Regions from separate parts of the Kitasatospora sp. NPDC090091 genome, predicted to be linked through region 3. Evidence: riboswitches for the same ligand, from Rfam matches in the RefSeq annotation. Region 3 holds a riboswitch; each other region holds the start of a gene.
The links. Region 3 has a riboswitch for cyclic di-AMP ahead of ACIPSC_RS05600 (M23 family metallopeptidase). Riboswitches for the same ligand answer to the same signal wherever they lie in the genome.

Region 1: another riboswitch for cyclic di-AMP. It lies ahead of ACIPSC_RS13805 (transglycosylase family protein); the one in region 3 lies ahead of ACIPSC_RS05600 (M23 family metallopeptidase).
Region 2: another riboswitch for cyclic di-AMP. It lies ahead of ACIPSC_RS17025 (transglycosylase family protein); the one in region 3 lies ahead of ACIPSC_RS05600 (M23 family metallopeptidase).

Annotation. Positions count from the first base shown of each region.
Region 1 is NZ_JBIVDY010000007.1:12,482-20,221, reverse strand. Features, by position in the region: gene ACIPSC_RS13825 (sugar ABC transporter permease) at 1-302, shown strand, start outside; gene ACIPSC_RS13820 (glycoside hydrolase family 13 protein) at 341-2,041, shown strand; gene ACIPSC_RS13815 (LacI family DNA-binding transcriptional regulator) at 2,067-3,086, shown strand; gene ACIPSC_RS13810 (hypothetical protein) at 3,182-3,382, opposite strand; gene ACIPSC_RS13805 (transglycosylase family protein) at 3,631-4,896, opposite strand; cyclic di-AMP (ydaO/yuaA leader) riboswitch at 4,883-5,053, opposite strand; gene ACIPSC_RS13800 (hypothetical protein) at 5,437-7,533, shown strand; gene ACIPSC_RS13795 (hypothetical protein) at 7,640-7,740, opposite strand, start outside.
Region 2 is NZ_JBIVDY010000008.1:340,570-348,309, forward strand. Features, by position in the region: gene ACIPSC_RS17010 (MazG family protein) at 1-314, shown strand, start outside; gene ACIPSC_RS17015 (SDR family NAD(P)-dependent oxidoreductase) at 370-795, opposite strand; gene ACIPSC_RS17020 (cytochrome P450) at 955-2,220, shown strand; cyclic di-AMP (ydaO/yuaA leader) riboswitch at 2,493-2,662, shown strand; gene ACIPSC_RS17025 (transglycosylase family protein) at 2,668-3,612, shown strand; gene eno (phosphopyruvate hydratase) at 3,873-5,162, shown strand; gene ACIPSC_RS17035 (septum formation initiator family protein) at 5,317-5,781, shown strand; gene ACIPSC_RS17040 (DUF501 domain-containing protein) at 5,771-6,424, shown strand; gene ACIPSC_RS17045 (exopolyphosphatase) at 6,427-7,362, shown strand.
Region 3 is NZ_JBIVDY010000002.1:570,169-577,908, forward strand. Features, by position in the region: gene ACIPSC_RS05575 (SpoIIE family protein phosphatase) at 1-508, opposite strand, end outside; tRNA gene ACIPSC_RS05580 (tRNA-Ile) at 722-798, shown strand; gene ACIPSC_RS05585 (TetR/AcrR family transcriptional regulator) at 890-1,459, opposite strand; gene ACIPSC_RS05590 (alpha/beta fold hydrolase) at 1,557-2,384, opposite strand; gene ACIPSC_RS05595 (YiaA/YiaB family inner membrane protein) at 2,556-2,846, opposite strand; cyclic di-AMP (ydaO/yuaA leader) riboswitch at 3,092-3,250, shown strand; gene ACIPSC_RS05600 (M23 family metallopeptidase) at 3,263-4,123, shown strand; gene ACIPSC_RS05605 (hypothetical protein) at 4,234-5,181, opposite strand; gene ACIPSC_RS05610 (GNAT family N-acetyltransferase) at 5,224-5,814, shown strand; gene ACIPSC_RS05615 (sensor domain-containing protein) at 5,920-6,633, shown strand; gene ACIPSC_RS05620 (class I SAM-dependent methyltransferase) at 6,744-7,592, shown strand; gene ACIPSC_RS05625 (hypothetical protein) at 7,507-7,740, opposite strand, start outside.

The DNA.
Region 1 (7,740 bases), on a different contig from region 3:
TCACCCCGATCGGCACCTTCTGGCGGCTCGTGCTGCCGCTCGCCCGGCCGGGCCTGGCGGTGGCCGCCTTCTACTCCTTCCTGACCGCCTGGGCCGAGGTCGCCTTCGCCTCCACCTTCATGCTCAGCTCCGACAAGTACACCCTCGCCGTCGGCCTGCAGACCTTCGTCAGTGAGCACGACGCGCAGTGGAACCTGATGGCCGCGACCGCGGTGCTCATCGCGATCCCGTCGTCGCTCCTCTTCTACCTGGTGCAGCGTCACCTGGTGACCGGCCTGACCGCCGGCGCCTCGAAGTCCTGACCGCCACCCGCTCCTCTGATCCCCAAGGGACACCGTCCATGACCCAGAACCTGGCCGACACCTCCCGGCCCGCCGCCGACGCCACCGCTCACGAGGCCGGCGCCGGCGCGTCCAGAGGCTGGTGGCGGGACGCGGTCATCTACCAGGTCTACCCGCGCAGCTTCGCCGACTCCAACGGCGACGGCATGGGCGACCTTCCCGGCATCCGCAGCCGCCTGCCCTACCTGCGCGACCTCGGTGTGGACGCCGTCTGGCTCTCCCCGTTCTACGCCTCCCCGCAGGCCGACGCCGGCTACGACGTCGCCGACTACCGCGCCGTCGACCCGATGTTCGGCACCCTGCTGGACGCCGACGCGCTGATCCGCGACGCGCACGCACTGGGCCTGCGGATCATCGTCGACCTCGTCCCCAACCACTCCTCGGACCAGCACGAGTGGTTCCAGCGCGCCCTGCGCGAGGGTCCTGCGTCCCCGCTGCGCGAGCGCTACCACTTCCGTCCGGGCAAGGGCGAGAACGGCGAACTGCCGCCCAACGACTGGGAGTCGATCTTCGGCGGCCCGGCCTGGACCCGCTCGGAGAACCCGGACGGCACCCCCGGCGACTGGTACCTCCACCTGTTCGCCCCCGAGCAGCCCGACTTCAACTGGGAGAACCCGGCCGTCGCCGACGAGTTCCGCTCGATCCTGCGGTTCTGGCTCGACATGGGCGTCGACGGCTTCCGGATCGACGTCGCGCACGGCCTGGTCAAGGCCCCCGGCCTGCCGGACATCGGCGGCGGCGACCAGCTCAAGCTGCTCGGCAACGACATCATGCCGTTCTTCGACCAGGACGGCGTGCACGAGATCTACCGCAGCTGGCGGAAGATCCTGGACGAGTACCCGGGCCAGCGGATCGGCGTCGCCGAGGCGTGGACCCCGACCGTCCAGCGCACCGCCAACTACGTCCGCCCCGACGAGCTGCACCAGGCCTTCAACTTCCAGTACCTGGGCACCTCCTGGGCGGCGGCCGAGCTGCGCGAGGTGATCGACCTCTCGCTCGACTCGATGCGCCCGGTCGACGCCCCCACCACCTGGGTGCTCTCCAACCACGACGTCACCCGGCACGCCACCCGGTTCGCCAACGAGCCCGGCCTCGGCACCCAGATCCGCACCCCCGGCGACCGCGGGCTCGGCCTGCGCCGCGCCCGTGCCGCCACCCTGCTGATGCTCGCGCTGCCCGGCTCCGCCTACCTCTACCAGGGCGAGGAGCTCGGCCTGCCGGACGTCACCGACCTGCCGGACGAGGTCCGCCAGGACCCGTCGTTCTTCCGCAAGGCCGGTCAGGACGGCTACCGCGACGGCTGCCGCGTGCCGATCCCGTGGTCCGGCACCGAGGCTCCGTACGGCTTCGGCCCGACCGCCGGCGGCCCCAGCTGGCTGCCGCAGCCCGCCGAGTGGGCCGAGCTCAGCGTCGAGGCGCAGACCGGCGACCCGACGTCCACCCTGGAGCTGTACCGCAGCGCGCTGGCCGTCCGCCGCCGGCAGGCCGACCTCGGCGCCGGTACCGAGGTCGAGTGGCTGGACAGCCCGGCCGGCACCCTGGCGTTCCGCCGCGGCTCCTTCGTCTGCACCGTGAACACCACCGCCGAGCCGGTCCGGATACCGGCACCCGGCCGTCTGCTGCTCTCCTCCGCGGACGCCGTGGTGGACGGCGGTGAGACGGTGCTCGCTCCGGACAGCACCGACTGGTGGGCGGTCTGACGTGGTTGCAATAGGCTCTGGGACCGTGACTACGGCGCGACTCTCAGACATCGCGGCACAGGCGGGGGTCAGCGAAGCCACCGTCTCCCGCGTGCTCAACGGCAAGGCGAACGTCTCGGCCGCCACCCGGCAGACCGTGCTGGCGGCGCTCGACGTGCTCGGGTACGAGCGGCCGACCCGGCTGCGCCAGCGCAGCGCGGGCCTGATCGGGCTGATCATCCCCGAGTTGAGCAACCCGATCTTCCCCGCGCTGGCTCAGGTGATCGAGCAGGTGCTGAGCCGGCACGGCTACACGCCGGTGCTCTGCACCCAGACGCCGGGCGGATCCACCGAGGACGAACTGGTGGAGATGCTGGTCGACCGGGGGGTGTCGGGCATCGTCTTCGCCTCGGGCCTGCACGCCGACACCACCGCCGACCACGACCGGTACGCCCGGCTCATCGGCCGGCAGGTGCCGTTCGTGCTGATCAACGGGTTCAGCGAGCGGATCGACGCCCCGTTCATCTCGCCGGACGACCGTTCCGCGATGTGGATGGCCGTCCAGCACCTGGCCGAACTCGGCCACGAGCGGATCGGCCTGGCCATCGGCCCGCGCCGGTACGTGCCGGTGCTGCGCAAGATCGAGGGCTTCACCGCGGCCATGCGCGAGGTGCTCGGGCGGACCGAGGAGGAGGCCCAGGACCTCGTCCACCACACGCTGTTCAGCGTGGAGGGCGGGCACGCCGCGGCCGGCGCGCTGCTGGACAAGGACTGCACGGCGATCGTCTGCGGCAGCGACATGATGGCGCTCGGCGCCATCCGCGCGGTGCGCCAGCGCGGGCTGAGCGTCCCCCAGGACGTCTCGGTGGTCGGTTTCGACGACTCGCCGCTCATAGCGTTCACCGAGCCGCCGCTGACCACCATCCGGCAGCCGGTGGAGGCGATGGCCACCGCGGCCGTCGACGCGCTGCTGGAGGAGGTCGGCGGGAACGCCGCCCAGCGCGGGGAGTTCATGTTCCAGCCGGAGCTCGTGATGCGCGGCTCCACGGGCGCCTGCGCCCGCTGAGACGGCACGCCCGGACGCCGCGTCCGGGCCGGAACGGGCCCGAACGGCCGGGGCCCGGGGAGCGATGTGCTCCCCGGGCCCCGGCCGTTCGCCGTTCAGCCCTCCTGGGCGGCCGGGCGGCCCTGCTCCAGCCGGTGTCCGTCGGCGGCCTCGCCGGTCCGGGTCTCGGTGCGCCGGCCCCGGGCGAGGTAGTCGCGCAGGATCAGCTCGACGGCGTCCTGCGGGTTCTTGGTGCCGGAGAGCATCATCGCGTCGATCGCGAGATTGGCGTCGAGCGTGACGGTGACCTGGGCCATGGGGACTCCTCCTCGGGTGCGCAGAGCAGCAGCATGCCCGGTGCGGCCCGATTTGACCATGACCGGGCGGGCCCGGCGCCGGGCCCACCGCGCCGCCCGCGCCGGGCCCACCGCGCCCGCCTGCGCCGCCCCGGCCGGGGCTCCCCGTCCGGGTGCCCGCGGGCCGGGGTCCGGCCGGCGGCGGGCAGGCCGAAGCCCCCGGGGAGAGCGACCAGACTCTCCCCGGGGGCTGCGGCGTGTGCGGTGGGTCAGACCCGGCCGGCGAAGTCCGGGGCCCAGTTGGCGACGGTCTGGGTCCGCACGCCCGCGCTCGGGTTGGCAGCCTCGACGTACTTGCCGTCACCGATGTAGAGCGCGACGTGGTAGACGCCGGAGTCCTGGCCGTTGTTGGACCAGAACAGCAGGTCGCCCGGCTTGAGGGCGTCCAGCGACACGTGGGTGCTGGCGGCGGCCTGGTCGGCGGCGACGCGCGGGACGGAGACGCCCGCGGCGCGCAGCGCGGCCTGGGTCAGGCCGGAGCAGTCCCAGCCGCCGTTCCCGGTGCCGCCGTAGACGTAGGCCTGGCCGACCTTCGACAGGGCGAAGGAGACCGCGGCGGCCATGCTGCCGGTGGCGGCCTCGGCCGGCGCCTGGGCCTGGGTCTGGGAGGCCTGGGTGGCGGTCTGCGCGGCCGGCTTGGCGGCGGTGCTGCCCGCGGCCGCGCCGGAGGAGCGGTCGAACCAGTCGAAGCCCTTGCCGGACTCGTCCGAGGCCTGGGTCTTGGCGTGGTCGCCGAGGCTCAGGTGCTGGCCCGGGTAGATGTGGTTCGGGCCGTCGGTCAGGGTGTCGCGGTTGAGCTCGTACAGCCGCTCCCAGCCGCCCTGGACGTGGTGCTTGTCGGCGATGGCGGACAGCCAGTCGCCGGCCGCGACGGTGTAGTCGCCGCCATTCTCCTGCCACTTCTGCGACCAGTCGGACCGCTTCTGGCTCCAGGTCTTGGCGGAGTCGGCGGCGGCCGGGGTCTCGGCCTTCGGGGCGGCGGGCTTGGTGGCGGGGGCCTGGGCGGCCGGCTTGGCGGCCGGGGCCGGGGTCTGCGCGGCCGGCTTGGCGGCGGTGGAGGTGTCGACCGCGGCGGGGGTGCCGCCCTTGGTCAGACCGGCCTGGACGGAGCAGACCGGCCAGGCGCCCGGGCCCTGGACCGCGAGCACCTTCTCGGCGATCGCGATCTGCTGGTCCTTGGTGGCCAGGTCGGCGCGGGCGGCGAAGGCGGTGCCGCCGAACTCGGCCCAGGTGCTGTTGGTGAACTGCAGGCCGCCGTAGAAGCCGTTGCCGGTGTTGATGCTCCAGTTGCCGCTGCTCTCGCACTGGGCGACCTTGTCCCAGGTCGCGACCGAGGCGGCGGAGGCGGAGGTGGTGGTCAGGCAGGGGATGGTGAGGCCGATGCCCGCGACTCCGAGCGCGGCGATGGCGCGGCGGGTACGGCCGGACAGACGGGTGCCGTTGGTGGGCAGCATGAAGATGCGGTCCTCTCCCACGCCTGCGAGGTGAGCTGTCGGATTCGGGCTGGAGTTGCCCGGCCGCGCTGTGGACGCGGCTTCACCCCTAGCCCTGGACCGGTACGAGGACCGGCCCGGGGCGACTTACCTGTGGTTCCCCCGCTCCTGCCGTGGTGCGTTTCTGCGCTGCCAGCACACCCGACGGCAGGACTCGGCGTTGCGGACGGGCTGGGTCCGTGTGGCCACGAACGGGGAGCACGTTAAGCAGACTCAAGTTCAAACCGCAAACATGTGTGACACCCGTCACGGTTTGCGAACCACCTGCCTGTGGCGTGTCCACCATGATCAGAAATGACCGATTTCCGGCAACGCCCGTGCGGGCCGCCGCAACTGCCTATGCTTCAGAACGTCGGGACCGACGGAGCCGTCTGGGGGGAGGGCTACGCAGCGATGGCCATGGACGAGGAGCAGGGCGGCGGACAGCCGGCCGACGGAGCCCGCGGAGCGCATCGCAGGGCAAAGCATCGCAGACCGGACATCCCGCCCGAACGACCCCGAACTCCCGTAAGCCGCCGCACAATGCTGCGCTGGCTCGCCGTCGGCACGGCGTTCGCGGCGATCGGCGGCGAGGAGGTCCTGCGGCGCTCACTGACCGGCTCGGCCGGGCCGACCGCCGGGAGCACCACCACCAGCCTGGCCGACACCGGCGGCGACGGGGGCCCGGAGCACGGCGGCCCGGAGCACGGCCCCGGCGCACCGCCCACGTCCGCCGACGGCGCCGAGGGCGACGCCCCCGCGCCCGGCCAGGGCGGCCGCCGCTGGTCCGACCCGGCCGGCTGGGGCGGCCGGCTCCCCGGACCGCAGAGCGCCGTCCGGATCACCGACCGGGTGCTGCTCGACACCGACGCCGCCGTCGGCTCCCTGCTGGTCGAGCCCGGCGGCTCGCTCACCTTCGCCGCCGACCGCGGCGTCACCCTCAGCTCGGCCGGCAACGTCGAGGTCCGCGGCACCCTCGCCCTCGCCCCCGGCGGCAGCGCCGTGCACACCCTGCGCTTCCCCTCCGTCGACGAGAAGCGCTTCCGGGGCGACGGCATGAACGTGGTCGACACCGACGTCGGCCTCTGGGTCACCGGAGCCGGCTACCTGCGGCTGGACGGCGCCGCCAAGACCGCCTGGGTGCGCGCGGCCGGCGAGCTGCGGGCCGGCGCCACCACCGTCAGCCTCGCCGCGCCGCCCGCGGGTTGGCAGCCCGGTGACGAACTGGCCGTCACCCCGACCGGTCCGCCGGACGAGGAGGGCTTCTCCGCCCGCTACGACCTCGCCGTGGTGCGCTCCGTCAGCGGATCCACCGTCACCCTGGAGGCCCCGCTCCGGTACGCCCACCCCCGGGTCGCCGTCGGCGGCGGCGTCACGGTCGGGGCGGAGGTGCTCAACCTGACCCGCAGCGTCCGGGTCGAGGGCTCCGCCAAGGGCCGCGCCCACGTCCACCTCACCAGCTCCCGCCGGGCCGACGTCCGGCACGCCGCGCTGCGCTGGGTCGGCCCGCGGACCGACACCAGCGAGAGCTGGAAGGGCCCGGACGGTACCGTCCCGGTCACCGCGCCGGTGCTCGGCCGGTACGGGCTCCACTTCCACATGCTCGGCGACGCCACCCGCGGCACCGTGGTCGAGGGCGTGGTGGTGCGCGACGCCGGCAACCACGCGTACGTCCCGCACGCCAGCCACGGCATCACCTTCCGCAGCTGCATCAGCCACGACACCTGGGAGGACGCCTACTGGTGGGACGGCCCGCTGGACACCCGCACCCCGCAACAGCCGTCCGACGACATCGTCTACGAGTCCTGCGTCGCCTCCCGCACCGTGCTGGAGCCCAACCCGCGGGCCTACCGGCTGACCGGCTTCAACCTGGGCGCCGGCACCGGCGGCAAGGCGCTGGACTGCGTGGCCGTCGGCGTCCAGGGCGCCAACGGCGCCTCCGGCTTCGAGTGGCCGGAGAACAGCGAAGGGGTCTGGACCTTCCAGCGCTGTCTGGCCCACAACAACCTGCAGGACGGCATCTTCGTCTGGCTGAACGCCCGGCAGCACCACGTGGTCACCGAGTTCGCGGCCTACCACAACGGCGGCTGGGGCATCGAGCACGGCGCCTACCTCAACGACTTCGACTACACCGCTAGCGTCCTCTACGGCAACGCCGGCGGGGGAGTGGCGCTGCACGCGCTCGGCCGGGAGAAGGGCACCGTCTTCGACGGGCTGCTGATCGACGGCGCCGGGCAGAGCGACTTCGCCGTCTCCACCGCCCACCACGAACTGGCCGGCGAGGCCGTCACCTTCAGCCGCAGCCGGTTCACCGGCTACCGCCGGGCCGGCCTGGCCTTCCGGGCCACGCCCGACGGCAAGCCGGACGACGTCCTGGTGCTGGACTGCGAGTTCGGCGGGAACGAGCTCTGGCTGGACCCGGAGGCCGGGCCGCCGAAGAACGTCCTGCTGCGCCGGGCCGGCCGGGCCGAGGTGCTCCAGGTGCGCCGGGCGGAGGACGGCGGCACCGCGCAGCCGCAGTGGAACGCGAGCAGCACCCCGCTCGCCTCGTTCGCCGCGCAGTCCCGGCCGGTGCAGCTGCCGACGCTGCGGTTCAAGGACGCCGCCGCGCCCACCGGACGGGTCGGCGGCGGCTCCTGATCGTTCCGGCCGCGGGCAGGCCCGCCCGCTCCCCGGCCGCCCACGGCACGCGCGAGGCCCGGAACGCCACCGTTCCGGGCCTCGCACGGCGTTCTGCCGTTCCCGCCTACTCGGCGGCGTGCCGCCCGCCACCGGAGCCCGCGGCGGGCTCCTCGGCGGCCTCCTCGGCCTCGACGACGTGGGCCGGCAGCGCGGCCAGGTAGGTGG
Region 2 (7,740 bases), on a different contig from region 3:
CGAACTGGGAGGCCCTGAAGGCCGCCGAGAAGTCCGGGCGCGAGTCGGTGCTGGACGGCGTGCCGGCCGGGCTGCCGTCGCTGGCGTACGCGGCGAAGCTGGTCTCCCGGGTCCGCCGGGCCGGGTTCACGGGCGTGCCGGACGCGCCGTACGCGCTGCCGGCCGAGCTGACCGCGGAGTCGACGGGCACGCTGCTGCTCGCCCTGGCGCAGCGCGCGCACGACGCGGGCGTGGACGTGGACGCGGCGCTGCGGGCGGCCGCGCGCGGCTACCGGGAGGCCGTCCGCGCGGCCGAGGGGCTCAAGCCCGAGTAGGCCGGAGCGGGCACGGTCGGACGGGCCTCGCCCCGGGAGGTGCCCGGCGGCATGCTCAGACGCGCGCCGCCTCCTCCACCGGCCGGCGCGGCTGCGGCACGACCACCTCGCCGATGGCCTCGCCGACCAACTGCAGCAGCTCCGCGAGCCGCTCCAGGTCGAGGTGGTCGGGCAGGTCGGCCAGCGAGACGATCCGCTCGCCGTCCGGGCCGGCGACGCAGAACAGGTCGATCGGCCCGAGGTGCTTCTCGGCGGTGTCGACGAGGGCGGCGACGTCGCTGGGGCGCCGGACGTCACCGCAGACGCCGACGACCGGACAGCCCGGCCTGTCGAGCTCGGTGGCGAGGTCCTCGGCGATGCCGACCTGCTCGTCCGCGATGAGGACGCCGGCGGCGCCGGCCGCGGTGAAACGGCGCGCGAGGTCGGCCCCCGACCCGCCGTCGAGTACCGCGATCACGACGACTGCCCCGGTGACCCGCATGGTGCGCTCCTCCCTGGTGGGCGGCTCCGCACCGGCGCCCACACACGTGCTTTGCGGAGGATCGTAGGCTCGTCCCGATCCTCCGCAACAGGAATTACCCCTCAGGTGACCAGGCTCACGCCTGCCGTACGGGCGATCTCCACCGGATACGGTCGACCCATGCCAGTTCAGCCCGATCCCGCCCGCCCGTCGCTCTTCACCTGGGAGTTCGCCGCCGATCCGTACCCGGCGTACGCGTGGCTGCGGGAGCACGAGCCGGTGCACCGCACGACCCTGCCGAGCGGGGTGGAGGCCTGGCTGGTGACCAGGTACGCGGACGCCCGGCAGGCGCTCGCCGACAGCCGGCTCTCCAAGAACCCGGTCCACCACAGCACGCACGCGCACCGCACCGGCCGGGTCGGCATCCCGGGCGAGCGGCAGGCCAACCTGATGACGCACCTGCTGAACATCGACCCGCCGGACCACACCCGGCTGCGCCGGCTGGTCTCCAAGGCGTTCACCCCGCGCCGGGTGGCCGCCTTCGAGCCCCGGGTGCAGCAGCTCACCGACCGGCTGATCGACGGCTTCGCGGCCCGCGGCAGCGCCGACCTGATCCACGAGTTCGCCTTCCCGCTCCCCATCTACGCGATCTGCGACCTGCTCGGCGTGCCCGCCGAGGACCAGGACGACTTCCGCGACTGGGCGGGCATGATGATCCGCCACGGCGGCGGCCGGCGCGGCGGCGTGGGGCGGGCGGTGAAGCGGATGCGGTCGTACCTGGCCGAGCTGATCCACCGCAAGCGGGCCGACCTCGGCGACGACCTGATCTCCGGGCTGATCCGGGCCAGCGACCACGGCGAGCACCTGACCGAGAACGAGGCCGCGGCGATGGCCTTCATCCTGCTGTTCGCCGGGTTCGAGACGACCGTCAACCTGATCGGCAACGGCACCTACGCGCTGCTGCGCAACCCCGGGCAGCGGGAGCTGCTGCAGGACTCGATCGCCCGGGGCGAGACCGGCCTGCTGGAGACCGGGATCGAGGAGCTGCTCCGCTACGACGGGCCGGTGGAGCTGGCCACCTGGCGGTTCGCGACCAGCCCGCTGACCATCGGCGGGGTGGAGATCCCGGTGGGCGACCCGGTGCTGGTGGTGCTCGCGGCGGCGGACCGGGACCCGGCGCGGTTCGCCGACGAGAACACCCTCGATCTCGCACGGACGGACAACCCGCACCTCGGCTTCGGGCACGGCATCCACTACTGCATCGGTGCCCCGCTGGCCCGCCTGGAGGGCCGCGCCGCGCTGGCCACGCTGCTCACCCGGCTGCCCGATCTGCAGCTCGCCGAAAGCCCGGAGAATCTGCGGTGGCGAGGTGGTCTGATCATGCGTGGACTTCGTGAACTTCCTGTCGAATTCACTCCGGAGAACGCGGAGAAGAACCCCGTCTGATCACGGGCCGGAACCGATTGCAGCGGCCGGCGCGTCCTCCGGCCGGCGGCTCGACACGCTGACACGGCGTCGCCGAGCCGCCCATTCAGGGGGGTTGAACCGCCATCAATCCGGACATACCGCCTCCGTTGGTAGGCGATCGACCGTGTGCCGTAATTTCTGTGTGATATCGGCGATATGAGCTTGTGATTGGTGTGAGGATCTGTCTACTCTCCCTGCAGTTCGCAGCTGCGGACCTCGTGCGCGGAACGCCGAATCCTGCCCGCCGCGCCACGGGAAACCGACCAGAACCCTGGGCAGGGGCGGGGGACCCAGGTTTGTTGCCGTCCTCCACGGCTTGGGGTGAAGCCGCAGTCGCGGGCAGAACGCCTCGCGACACGCGGCCGGGCCACCTCCCGGTCCGAACCCGACAGCTCACCTCGCAGGCGTGCGGAGAGGGACGTCTTCATGCTGTTCGTTGGAACTGGCCGCCACCGCCGCCGCACCCAGGCCGAGAAGGCCATCGCCGTCGCCGGTGTGGCCGGCGTCGGACTCGCGATGCCGCTCCTCACCGCCACCGGCGCCTCGGCGGCCCCCGTCTCCACCTGGGACGCGGTCGCCCAGTGCGAGAGCGGCGGCAACTGGAGCATCAACACCGGCAACGGCTTCTACGGCGGTCTGCAGTTCACCTCCAGCACCTGGAAGGCGTACGGCGGCACCGCGTACGCGCCGCAGGCCAACCAGGCCAGCAAGGGGCAGCAGATCTCGGTGGCCGAGAAGGTCCTCGCCTCGCAGGGCCCGGGCGCCTGGCCGGTCTGCTCCAAGCGGGCGGGCCTGAGCAAGGGCGGCGCCGCGGCCGAGGTCGACACCGCCGTGGACGCCAAGCCCGCGGCGCAGCAGCCCGCCGCGCCGAAGCCCGCCCAGTCGAAGCCGGCTCAGAAGCCCGCGCAGCCCGCTCAGAAGCCGGTGCAGCAGCAGGCCCCGAAGCCGGCCGCCCAGCAGCCCGCGCAGCACGACGCCAAGGCCCCGGGCTTCTCCGGCCAGGGCGGCTGGGACGCCGACGCGAAGGTGTACTGGTACCAGAACGACGGCGCCTGGTACTGGACCAGCCACCAGAGCGTGTACCAGCAGCACACCGCTGACTACGCCCCCCAGGCCGCCGTCCAGTCCGCCGGCCAGGGCGTCGGGTACATCGGCCAGGGCGACGCTCCGACCCCCGTCCACGCCGACCCGGCCGCCCAGCAGCAGCGCACCGGCCACGGCTACACCGTCCAGGCCGGCGACACGCTGGGCGGCATCGCCGCCGCCCAGGGCGTGTCCGGCGGCTGGCAGTCGCTGTACGACGGCAACCGCGGCACCGTCGGCGGCGACCCGGACCTGATCATCCCCGGCCAGGTGCTCAACCTCGGCTGAACCGCCGTCCGCTGAACCCGGGCCACCGCCCGGCGCGGACGAAGGGGGCCGGATACGTCCCCCTTCGTCCGCATCCGGACCGCTTTCACGGGGCAACCAGGTGAACTACCGGTGGGTAGTGCGGCCACACGCTGAGACGGACCCATGGCCGACGTGGCCCCGAGAGCCCGTGCGGTTAGGCTCTGGTCGTAACGACTCCGCAATCGTCCGGCCGACAGCACCCACCGTCAGCCGGACCTGCTTCCGCTAGGAGATGCCTCGTGCCGTCCATCGATGTCGTCGTAGCCCGTGAGATCCTCGACTCGCGTGGCAACCCCACGGTCGAGGTCGAGGTCGGCCTCGACGACGGCAGCACCGGCCGTGCCGCTGTCCCGTCGGGTGCCTCCACCGGCGCCTTCGAGGCGCTGGAGCTTCGTGACGGCGACAAGAACCGCTACTTCGGCAAGGGCGTGGAGAAGGCCGTCCTGGCCGTCATCGAGCAGATCGGCCCGGAGCTGGTCGGCTACGACGCCACCGAGCAGCGCCTGATCGACCAGGCCATGCTCGACCTGGACGCCACCCCGGACAAGTCCTCGCTCGGCGCCAACGCCATCCTCGGCGTCTCCCTGGCCGTGGCGCACGCCGCCTCCGAGGCCAGCGACCTGCCGCTGTTCCGCTACCTGGGCGGCCCGAACGCGCACGTCCTGCCCGTCCCGATGATGAACATCCTCAACGGCGGCTCGCACGCGGACTCCAACGTCGACATCCAGGAGTTCATGATCGCGCCGATCGGCGCGGAGTCCTTCTCCGAGGCCGTCCGCTGGGGCGTCGAGGTCTACCACACCCTCAAGGGCGTCCTGAAGGAGCGCGGCCTCTCCACCGGCCTCGGCGACGAGGGCGGCTTCGCCCCGAACCTGGACAGCAACCGCGAGGCGCTGGACCTCATCACCGAGGCCATCCAGAAGGCCGGTTACGTGCCCGGCCGCGACATCGCGCTGGCCCTGGACGTCGCCGCCTCCGAGTTCTTCAAGGACGGCGCCTACCAGTTCGAGGGCAAGTCCCTCTCGGCCGCCGAGCTGATCGAGTACTACGCCGAGCTGGTCGCCGCGTACCCGCTGGTCTCCATCGAGGACCCGCTGGACGAGTCGGACTGGGACGGCTGGAAGGCCATGACCGTCAAGCTGGGCGACAAGGTCCAGCTGGTCGGCGACGACCTGTTCGTCACCAACCCGCAGCGCCTGGCCAAGGGCATCGAGACCGGCACCGCCAACGCGCTGCTGGTGAAGGTGAACCAGATCGGCTCGCTCACCGAGACCCTGGACGCCGTCGAGCTGGCCCAGCGCAACGGCTACCGCTGCATGATGTCGCACCGCTCCGGCGAGACCGAGGACGTCACCATCGCCGACCTGGCCGTCGCCACCAACTGCGGCCAGATCAAGACCGGTGCCCCGGCCCGCTCCGAGCGCGTCGCCAAGTACAACCAGCTGCTGCGCATCGAGGAGATCCTCGACGACGCCGCCGAGTACGCCGGCCGCGGCGCCTTCCCGCGGTTCCGCTCCGCGGACCAGTAAGCCCGGTAAGTACGAGCGCTGACACACACTGCTCCCGCCGGTGCCCCGCCTGTTCACCCCGTAGGGTGGACGGCGGGGCACCGTCGCGACCGGGCGGCGCCACCGTCGCGACCAGGAGGGGACACCGGAGATGGCAGGCTGGAGGATCCCGGGCTTGGCGGCCCGGCCCCGCTTCACGAGCCGGGCGACCGTCCTCGTCCTGGTGCTCTGCTCCCTCGTCGCGATCCTCGCCTACCCGACCCGGCAGTTCATCTCCCAGCGCTCCGAGATCTCCGCCCAGCGGGCGAAGGCCGAGCACGCCCGGCAGCAGGTCGAGCAGCTGCGCCGGGAGAAGACGCGCTGGCAGGACCCGGAGTACGTCAGGGCGCAGGCCCGCGCCCGGCTGCACTACGCGATGCCGGGCGAGACCCCGTACATTGCGGTGGACCCGGCCGGCCAGAGCGCCGCCAAGTCCCCCGCGGCTGCGCCCGCGCCGTCCGACGGTGCGGCCGCCGCCCCGGCGAAGGCCGCCAAGCCCTGGTACGCGAGCGTCTGGGACTCCGTGGACGCCGCCGACACCGCCCCGCCCTCTCCACCCGCCACTGCCCCCGCTGGAGCCAGCTCCCCCCATGACCACTGAGAACCACCCCTCCGCCTCCGACGCCGACATCGCGGCCATCGCCGCCCAGCTCGGCCGGGTCCCGCGCGGTCTGCGCGGCGTGGCACACCGCTGCCCCTGCGGCAACCCGGACGTCGTGGAGACGGCCCCCCGGCTCGCGGACGGCACGCCGTTCCCGACCCTCTACTACCTGACCTGCCCCAAGGCCGCCTCGCTGATCGGCACCCTGGAGGCGGACGGCGTGATGAAGGAGCAGACCGCCCGGCTCGCCGAGGACCCGGAGCTGGCCGCGGCCTACCAGAAGGCGCACGAGGACTACATCGCCCGCCGTGACGCGATCGAGGTGCTGGAGGGCTTCCCGAGCGCCGGCGGCATGCCGGACCGGGTGAAGTGCCTGCACGTGCTGGTCGGCCACTCGCTGGCGGCCGGCGAGGGCGTCAACCCGCTCGGCGACGAGGCGCTCGGCATGCTGGAGGACTGGTGGGCCAAGGGCCCGTGCGTCTCCGCGGCCGAGGTCGAGGCCGCCGGCGAGCGGGTCCTGCGCAACCGCGCGAAGGACGAGGACCACGCGGCGGTGATCGCCGCCAAGGAGCGGAAGACCGCCGAGCGCGCCGCCAAGCGTGCCGCGCAGGAGGCCGGGGAGACCGGGGAGGACGGCGCATGACGGTGACCAGGGTGGCCGCGATCGACTGCGGCACCAACTCGATCCGGCTGCTGGTCGCGGACCTCGACCCGGAGACCGGGGCGATCACCGACCTCGACCGCCGGATGATCATCAACCGGCTGGGCCAGGGCGTCGACCGCACCGGCCGGCTCCACCCCGACGCGCTGGCCCGCACCTTCGCGGCCTGCCGCGAGTACGCGGAGATCATCCGCGGCTTCGGCGTCGGCCCGGAGCGGCTGCGCTTCGTGGCCACCAGCGCCTCCCGCGACGCCGAGAACAGCGACGAGTACGTGAAGGGCGTGCGGGACGTCCTGGGTGTCTCGCCCGAGGTGGTCAGCGGCGAGGAGGAGGCCCACCTCTCCTTCGTCGGCGCCACCAAGGAGCTCACCGGCGGTCAGTTCCCGGCGCCGTACCTGGTCTTCGACCTCGGCGGCGGCTCCACCGAGTTCGTGCTGGGCGCGGAGGACGTCCGGGCGGCCCGCTCGGTGGACATCGGCTGCGTCCGGCTCACCGAGCGGCACTTCGGCGGCGCCGAGCTGCCCTCGGCGGAGCAGATCGCCGAGGCGCGGGCGCACGTCCGGGCCGAGCTGGACAAGGCCGAGGAGGTCGTCCCGCTGACCGGCGCAGCGACCCTGGTCGGCCTGGCGGGGACGGTCACCACGGTCTCCGCGATCGTCCAGGACCTGCCCGCCTACGACTCGGCGGCGATCCACCACTCCCGGATCAGTCGCGAGGAGGTGGCCCGGGTCGCCGACGAGCTGCTGGCCGCCACCCACGAGCAGCGGGCGGCCATCCCCTCGATGCACCCCGGCCGGGTGGACGTGATCGCGGCCGGCGCGCTGGAGCTGCTGGAGATCATGGAGCGGACGGGCGCCGCCGAGGTGGTCGTCAGCGAGCACGACATCCTGGACGGCATCGCCTGGAGCATCGCCTCCTGAGCCCTCCCCGGCCTCGGCCAGGCTCCCTCCGGACCCCCTCCGGACCCCCTCCGGACCCCCTCCGGACCCCCTCCGGACCCCCTCCGGACCCCTCGCGGGTACGGCCCGTCGGCCGCCTGCAGGCCTTACCCGACCGGCCCCGGACCCCTCTCGGGGGCTCCGGGGCCGGGGCGCGCGCGGGGTCGCGCGACAAAGTTCGTGAATTTCTTCACATGGCGATCCCGTCATTCGTCGTGGTCCCGCGTCCGCAACGTCCGAAATGTGGGACTGAAGGCCTGCCCCGTCCGCTGCCCGCTGGATCGCAGGCTGTGCCCCGCCGAAGGTTTGATATTCGAAATGATGCGCGGGAACCCAGGCCCCATCTGGATCGTTGCTGCT
Region 3 (7,740 bases):
CCAGGGTCTCCAGGACGTCCAGATCGCGCCGCGGGACGGTGCCCCGGTGGGCCAGGGCCAGGCCCAGGACGCCGATCGGCTGCTCGTCGACGATCATCGGCAGGGTGATGACGGCGACCATGCCGGTGCCCATGCCGGTGTTCCGGTTCGGGTACTCGACGCCGGTGCGCTCGGGGCTGAGCAGATAGGGGCGGCGCAGGCGCAGCGCCATCGCCGCGGGCAGGTCGCTCGCCGGGTCGACCACGCTGTAGCGCTCGTGGGCCCAGTCGGGCAGGCCGTGGGAGGCGGTGAGCCGGAGCATTCCGGCGGGGTCCAGCAGGTAGAGCGCGGAGCCCTCGCCGGTGATCCAGCCCGGGCCCTCGGCGAGGACCGTGCCGAGGAGCTCGGTGGCGCTGGTGCAGCCGAGCAGTAACCGGACACAGCGCATGGCGCTGCGCGCGGTCGGGCTGCTCCGCGGCGTCCGGTTCTCGTCCTCGGAGGGGGGAAGCCACGGCGAGGTCAGGTCCATGGGATGGCCTTTCCGCCGCCCTGTGGGGCTCTGCCGGATCGGGCTCTCGATTCCTCGTACCTTGTTGCCGGCCAATCTATCCCGTCTTGCCCGATTGGTCCCGATCAGTTCCGATTGCCGGCCGATTGCCGGCCCGAACGCCGGCCCGATTGTCGGTCCGACTGCCGAGTGGCGGGGCACCCGTCGCGGTCGAGTAGGATGGCGGTTCGGCGAGGGCCTATAGCTCAGACGGTTAGAGCGCTTCCCTGATAAGGAAGAGGCCACAGGTTCAAGTCCTGTTAGGCCCACCACCACGCCGGAGGGCCCGGAGCGATCACGCTCCGGGCCCTCCGGCGTTTCCGGGGCCGCTCCGGCGCTCCGGTGCGCCGGGGCGGCCCCGGGTCAGGGCGCCGGCCAGGCGCGCAGGCCCCCGGTGAGTACGGCGATCAGGCGGTCCTCGGTGACGGCGAGGTCCTCGGCGAGCTGGAAGGCGCCGCCGATGGAGAGCGAGGCGAAGCCGTGCGCCACCGAGCGGACGGTCCGGGCGGCGTGGATCGCCTCGGAGCCCTCCAGCCCGTACCCGCGGAGCACCGCGACGATCACGCCGACCAGCCGGGCGGCCGCCCGGGCGAGGTCGTCGTCGGGCTGCGGCGCCTGCGGGAGCGCGTGGTAGCGGTGCGGGTACTCGGTGGCGTACCCGAGGTAGGCGCGCAGGACCGCCGCGACGGCGTCGTCCCCGCCCCGGCCGACGGCCGCCCCGGCCAGCCGGTCGGCCAGCTCGCCGGTGACCCGGACGGCCACCAGCCGCCGCAGCTCGGCCAGCCCGCCGCTGACGTGCTTGTACAGCGAGGGCGTGGCCACCTTGGCGCGGGCGGCGACCGCGGCCAGGGTGAGGGCCTCGGCGCCCTGCTCGTCGATGAGGGCGAGGGCGTGGTCGACGACCTGCTCGGGGGTGAGTCCTACGCGGGGCATGGGGAGCGGCCTCCGTGGTTCCGGGGTGGGGTTCGGCGCACGCGGGCGCCCGGGTCGGCGTGGTGCGCGGGGACCGCGCGGTGGGTCGGCGGCGGTTTCAGGCGAGCTCGGCGAGGAAGGGCAGCAGCGCGTCGGCGGTGGCCTGCGGCCGGTCGGCCATCGGGTAGTGGCCCGACCCCTCGATCATCACCTTGCGGGCCTTGAGCGCGGCGGCCTGCCGGTCCGCGACCAGCTCCGGCTTCGGGAAGTCGGGGTCCTTGCTGCCCATGACGACCAGCGCCGGGCAGGTCACGGCGGCGGTCCAGCCGGCGGGCGCGGACTCCCCGCGGACGTAGCCGCGGGTCGCGGCCTTGCGGCCCGGCGTGCGCATCGCGGCGACCAGGCCGTCCACGTAGCCGTCGAAGTCGGCCGGCTTGGGGCCCGGGTAGGCCATCTTCCGGTGGTAGAGGCCCCAGAACGCGGGCGAGTGCACCAGCAGGGTGCCCATCACGCCGAACATCGCGCGCTGCAGGGCGGTCGGCGGCAGGTTCTCGACGAAGGCGTCCAGCAGGACGATCCCGGCGACCCGCTCGGGCGCGTCCCCGGCGGCCTTGACCACGGTGGCGCCGGTGTAGGAGTTGCCGGCCAGCACGGCCCGCTCGATGCCGAGGTGGTCGAGCAGGGCGAGCACGTCGGTGGCGATGGCGGCCGGCGAGTAGTCGTCCCAGGCGATCGAGGACTCGCCGAAGCCGCGCAGGTCCATGGTGATCACCCGGCGGCCGGCCGCGGTCAGCAGCGGGCGCAGGTGCCGGTAGGCGGCCCGGCTGTCGAGCATCCCGGGGAGCAGGACGACGGGCAGGCCGTCGCCCTGCACGGTGTCGTCGTAGGCCAGCCGGCCGCCGGGGACGTCGAGGAACAGCGTGGTGGGGGTGCTGGTGCCGGTCATGAGGGCCTCCGCGGTCCGCCGGGACGGGGTGTCGGCGGGCGCTGCCGACACCCATAAAGCTAAGGCTAATAGCCTTAGCCGTCAAGCTATCGGCGTCAGCCTGTCGCGCGTCCCGGCCCGGGCCCCGGCCCTGGCGCGTCCGGGGGTCTGCCGCTCTCCCGGCCTGTCGGCTCAGGCGCCCTCGACCTTGAACGGGTCGTGCTCGGCGAGCAGCTTCTCCAGCCGGGCCTGGTCGACCCGGGTGACGATCTCGTTGGTCTCCTGCCGGTCCCGGACGACCTTGGCCAGGGTGAAGGCGGAGGTGACGGTGTAGAGCAGGCCGACCCCGAGGAAGGCGCGGGTCCAGGCGCCCACCGGGAGGTAGGCGATGCCGATCGCGAGGGCGCCGGCGGAGAGGGTGAAGGAGAGCACGGCCTGGACGTAGTACGCGGCCGTGGTGCGTGACTGCATCGGTGCGTTCATGGCGCCAGGATGCGCGCCGTCGAACGAGGTCCACATGAGTAGAAGTACTCAAACACGGGGTCGTTCGTTGACGTCCTATCACGTTCGGTAGTGTCAGTTGTCGTCAAACGCCCCAAATCGCCCACCGGATCGCGTAGTGTCCGAGCTGTGTCCTGTCGTCCCATGCGGACGGCTTGGAATCGGGGGCTCCTAGGATTAACGTTTGATAACGCAGCGCGGTCCGCAACGCCGTACCCAGACGGCACCGTGCGCCGTCGCCTAATCCCGCCGGCCGGCCTCCGGGCAGGCCAGGGAGCCGGGGAACCACGTTCCTTGGGGTGAATCGGCCGGGCCCAGGCCCAGCCGTAGGAGACCTTCCTGCTCCGAACCCGTCAGCTAACCCGGTAGGCGCGAAGGAAGGAAAGGAGCGCGCCTCCGTGGCGTCGACGCACTCTCCGGCACATCTGCCCGGCTCCTCCGCCGGCACCCAGCTGCTCGACCACCCGTGGCCGCCCGCCCACCTGGGCGAGTACGGCGGGTCCGACGACGAGGCCGCCCCGCAGCCCGCCGAGACCAACCGCCACCGGATGCCGCGTCAGACCCGCGGGACCGCCCCGCTGCTCGGCGTCACCGCCGTCGCCGCCACCCTGGGCGCCACCGGTTTCGCCTCCGCCACCCCGGCCGCCGCGCCCGCCGTCGAGGCGCCGGACGAGGCCCCGGTCGCGCTCTCCGCGGACCCGGGCCTCGCGCTCGCCGCCCGGATCCAGCAGCAGGCCGACAGCCAGCGCACCGCCGCCGAGGAGACCGCCCGCCTGCAGGCCGCCAAGGAGGCCGAGACCAAGCGCGCCGTCCAGCAGCAGGAGGCCAAGCGCGCCGCCGAGGCGGCCGAGAAGGCCAAGCTCGCCGCGATCAACCTGCCGGTGCGCGACTACCGCCTCTCCGCCCACTACGGCCAGAGCGCCTCCTACTGGGCCCACCTGCACACCGGACTGGACTTCGCCGCCGACACCGGCACCCCGGTGTACGCGGTCGGCCAGGGCACCATCACCTCGGCCGGCTGGGCCGGCTCGTACGGCTACCGGATCGTCGAGACGCTGCCCGACGGCACCGAGATCTGGTACTGCCACCTCTCCTCGATCATCAAGGGCTCCGGCAAGGTCGTCCCCGGCCAGCAGCTCGGCAAGGTCGGCGCCACCGGCAACGTCACCGGCCCGCACCTGCACCTGGAGGTGCGCCCCGACGGCGGCGCCCCGGTCGACCCGGAGAGCTGGTTCGAGCAGCGCGGCGTCACCCCCTGACGGTTCGCCCCCCGGGGGCGGCCGCCCCGTGAGGGCGGCACGACGAAGGCGCCCCGGCCGGTACCGATGTACCGGCCGGGGCGCCTTTCCGTCTCCGCGCGCCGTCCGCGCTACTCGGTGCGCTTCTGCTCGGCCGCGTCCTGCTCCGTGAGGTCCTGCTCCGCCGCGTCCTGCTCCGCCGCGTCCTGTTCGGCCGGCAGACCGGCCAGGTAGGCGTCGATCTCCTGCTGGCCCGGCTCCGGGGCCAGCTCCGGGAACTCCGCCACCAGCAGCCGCGGCAGCCCCGGCACCGTCCACGAGCCGAACAGGTCCAGCGCGGCGGACTCCGCCGCCTCCTCGAACGCCCCGAAGTCCCCGGACAGCTCGTCCGGCATCGGCCGGCCCAGCGCCGTCAGCTCCGCCAGGTTGCGGTAGCTGCGCCGCATCAGCCCGTGCTCCAGCAGCCGCCGCGCGCCGTCGGTGGCCATCCCGACCGAGAGCACCCGGCCCGGACCCCAGCCCGCGGGGTCCGCCTCGTCCAGCCAGCCGGCCTCCGCCAGCGCCTCGAACGCGGCCCGCCGGTCCTCCTCGGCCAGCTCCCGGAACCCCGACAGCCAGTCGAACACCGCGGCCTCGTCGGTGACGTCCACCCCGTACGCGTGCAGCAGCAGCGCGTACAGCCGCGGCCAGGTCACCAGATCGGCCCGGCGGAGCAGGCCGGCCGCCACCTCGCCCTGCCACTCGGCCTCCGCGTGCAGCCGCTCCTGCCGCTTGGCGTTCAGCCGCTTCGAAGCCCGCTGGTGGTCGATCAGCAGTCGCACCGCCTCGCCGTACGCCAGCGGGTCCTGCTCCGGGTCGGGCTGCACGTAGAGGTGGAGCCGCTCGTGGAGCAGCTGCTCCACGGCGTCCGAGGTCAGCTCCGGCCAGCCGTCGCGCATCCTGCCCTCACCCAGCTCCAGCAGCGCCAGCACCGTCCGCAGCGGGGCCTCGGCCACCGGCGCGCGGCCCTCGGCCTCCGCCCAGGCGAGCAGCTCGGCGGCCCTGGTGTGCGGGGCGAGCCGCAGGTCATCGTCTTCCATGTCACTTACGGTAACCGGAAAGCGCGGGTAGGGTCTGCCTCCATGGTCCCCGTCCGCCTCACCGGCCCCCGCCTCGCCCTCCGGGAGTTCCACCACACCCCCGGAGACGTCGACGCGCTGCACGCCGTCTTCGGCGATCCGGAGGCCACCCGCTACCTCCCCTTCGAACCGCGTGATCTGGTGGACTGCGCCGACCAGATCGAGCAGTACCTGGAGGAGGCCCTGCGGGAGGAGCGGACCGTCTACCGACTGGCCGTCACCCGGCGCGCGGACGCCGACGACCCGGCCGACGCCACCCCGATCGGCAACGCCGCCCTCACCCTCGGCGACCACCGCTCCGCCGACCTCGGCTACGCGCTGCGCCGGGACACCTGGGGCAACGGTTACGCCGGCGAGATCACCGCCCTGCTCTGCGACTTCGCCTTCGGCGCGCTGCGCCTGCACCGGCTGGCCGCCCGGGTGGACCCGGCCAACGAGGCCTCCGCGCGGGTGCTCACCCGGGCCGGCTTCCAGCTGGAGGGCCGGATCCGGCACGACGTCAGACTGCGCGGCACCTGGCACGACTCGCTGCAGTACTCGCTGCTCGCCGACGAGTGGCCGCGGCCCGGCGGGCGGGGCCCGACGGGGGGTTAACCCCACCCCCGGTTCGCCGGGGAGCCGGATGTCCGCCGCGTCCGGGCCCTGGGAGGGTGGAGCCATCCCCGAAAGCCCGCAGAGAACCGAGGACCGAGGCCGGCCATGAGCAGCCAGAGCATCCAGCGCACCGCGTACGACCTCCCCGCCGAGGGCGCCCGCCGTACCGAGGAGCCGCCGTACGCCTGGCGCGCGCCCTTCTCCTCCTACTTCTACCGCGAGCTCGGCTACAGCCTCACCGGCCTCCCGGTGGCCGTCGCGGGGTTCTCCTTCGCCATCACGCTGTTCAGCTTCGGCCTCGGCACCGTGGTCACCGTCCTGGGCCTGCCGGTCCTGGCGGCGCTGACCGCCGGGGCCCGCGGCTTCGGCCGGCTGGAGCGGGCCCGGACCCGCAGCATGCTGGCGCTCGACGTGCCGGGACCTGCGCCGGTGAAGGCCGTCCGCCCCGGCAGCTGGGGCCTGATCACCGCGCGGATGGCCGACGCGGCCGGCTGGAAGGCCGCGCTCTACCAGGTGCTGATGTTCCCGTGGGCGATCGTCAGCTTCACCGTGTCGCTGACGTTCCTGCTGGTCGGCTGGGCGCTGGCGGCATACCCGCTCTACCACTGGGTCTACCCGACGTACGTCGGCTGGCCGGGGCTGCAGCTGTTCGACTTCTACGACGACGACCACACCCGGCACGTCTACTTCATCCAGTCGCCGCTGCAGATCGCCGGCGTCTCGCTGCTCGGGCTGCTCATCGTCTTCCTCACCCCGCAGCTCGTGCGCGGCCTGACCAACGTCAACCGGCTCGCCGTCCGCGGCCTGCTCGGCCGCTGAGCCCACCCCCGGGCCCCGCGGCCCGGCCGGACCCTCCGGGGCGGCGGCCGGGCTGCGGGGCCCGGGCGTCTCCGGATGCGGGCGCGGCCGGTCCGTGTTCCGATGCCCGCATGGCCGCCCCTGCAGCCCCCGCCGCCGCCCGCGCAGCCCCCGACCCCGCCGGCGTCCTCGTCACCTCCCGCCCGCTGGACGAGTACTGCGGTCTCTTCGGCCTGAGCCGCGCGGCGCTCGCCGCCGTGCCCGGGCCGGTGCTCGACTGCCCCGCCGGCGCGGCCGGCCTGGCCGCCGAGGCGCGCGCCCTGGGCTGCCACGTGATCGCCACCGATCCGGCCTACGCCCTGCCGGTCCCCGAGGTGGCGGCCCGCGCGCTGGCCGCCCGTGCCTCGATGGCCGCCGCGATGGCGGCCCGTCCGGCGCTCTACCCGCTGCCGCAGCACCGCCCGTACGACCGCTACCTGCGCAGCTGGGACCGGGCCCGGCGGCTCTTCACCGCCGACACCGGGCGCCACCCCGAGCAGTACGTGGCAGCCGCGCTGCCCCGGCTCCCGTTCGCCGACGGGACCTTCGCGCTGACGCTCAGCGGGTACCTGGTCTTCGCCTACCCCGAGCTGTTCGACCTCGACCGGCAGGTGGCCGCCCTGGCCGAACTGGTCCGGGTCACCCGGCCCGACGGCGAGGTCCGGGTCCACCCGCTGCACGACGGCTCCGGTCAGCGCTGCCCGCACCTGGACGGGCTGCGGCACACCCTCGGCGAGCGCCGGATCGCCAGCGAGATCGAGGTGTTCGCCCGGGCGGAGGACGGCCGCTCCCGGCGCGTCCTCGTCCTGCGGGCCGCCGACCACCGACGCCGGGCCGGCGGCTCCCGGTGGCTCCCTAGGGCTGAACCGGCTGCGACGGCGGCGACGACTCCGGCTGGGCCGGCGCCTCGGCGGCCGGGCCCGCCTGCTGCGGGAGGCTGATCTGCTGCGGCGGCAGGCCGGGCGCCTCCAGGCGGGAGAGGATCTTCTCCGCCAGCCAGCTCCGGTCCGAGCCGTACGGGATGCCGTCCGCCGCCACCAGCTGCCCGGCCAGCGCGTCGCGCAGCCGCTGTGCCTCGGCGGCCGGCAG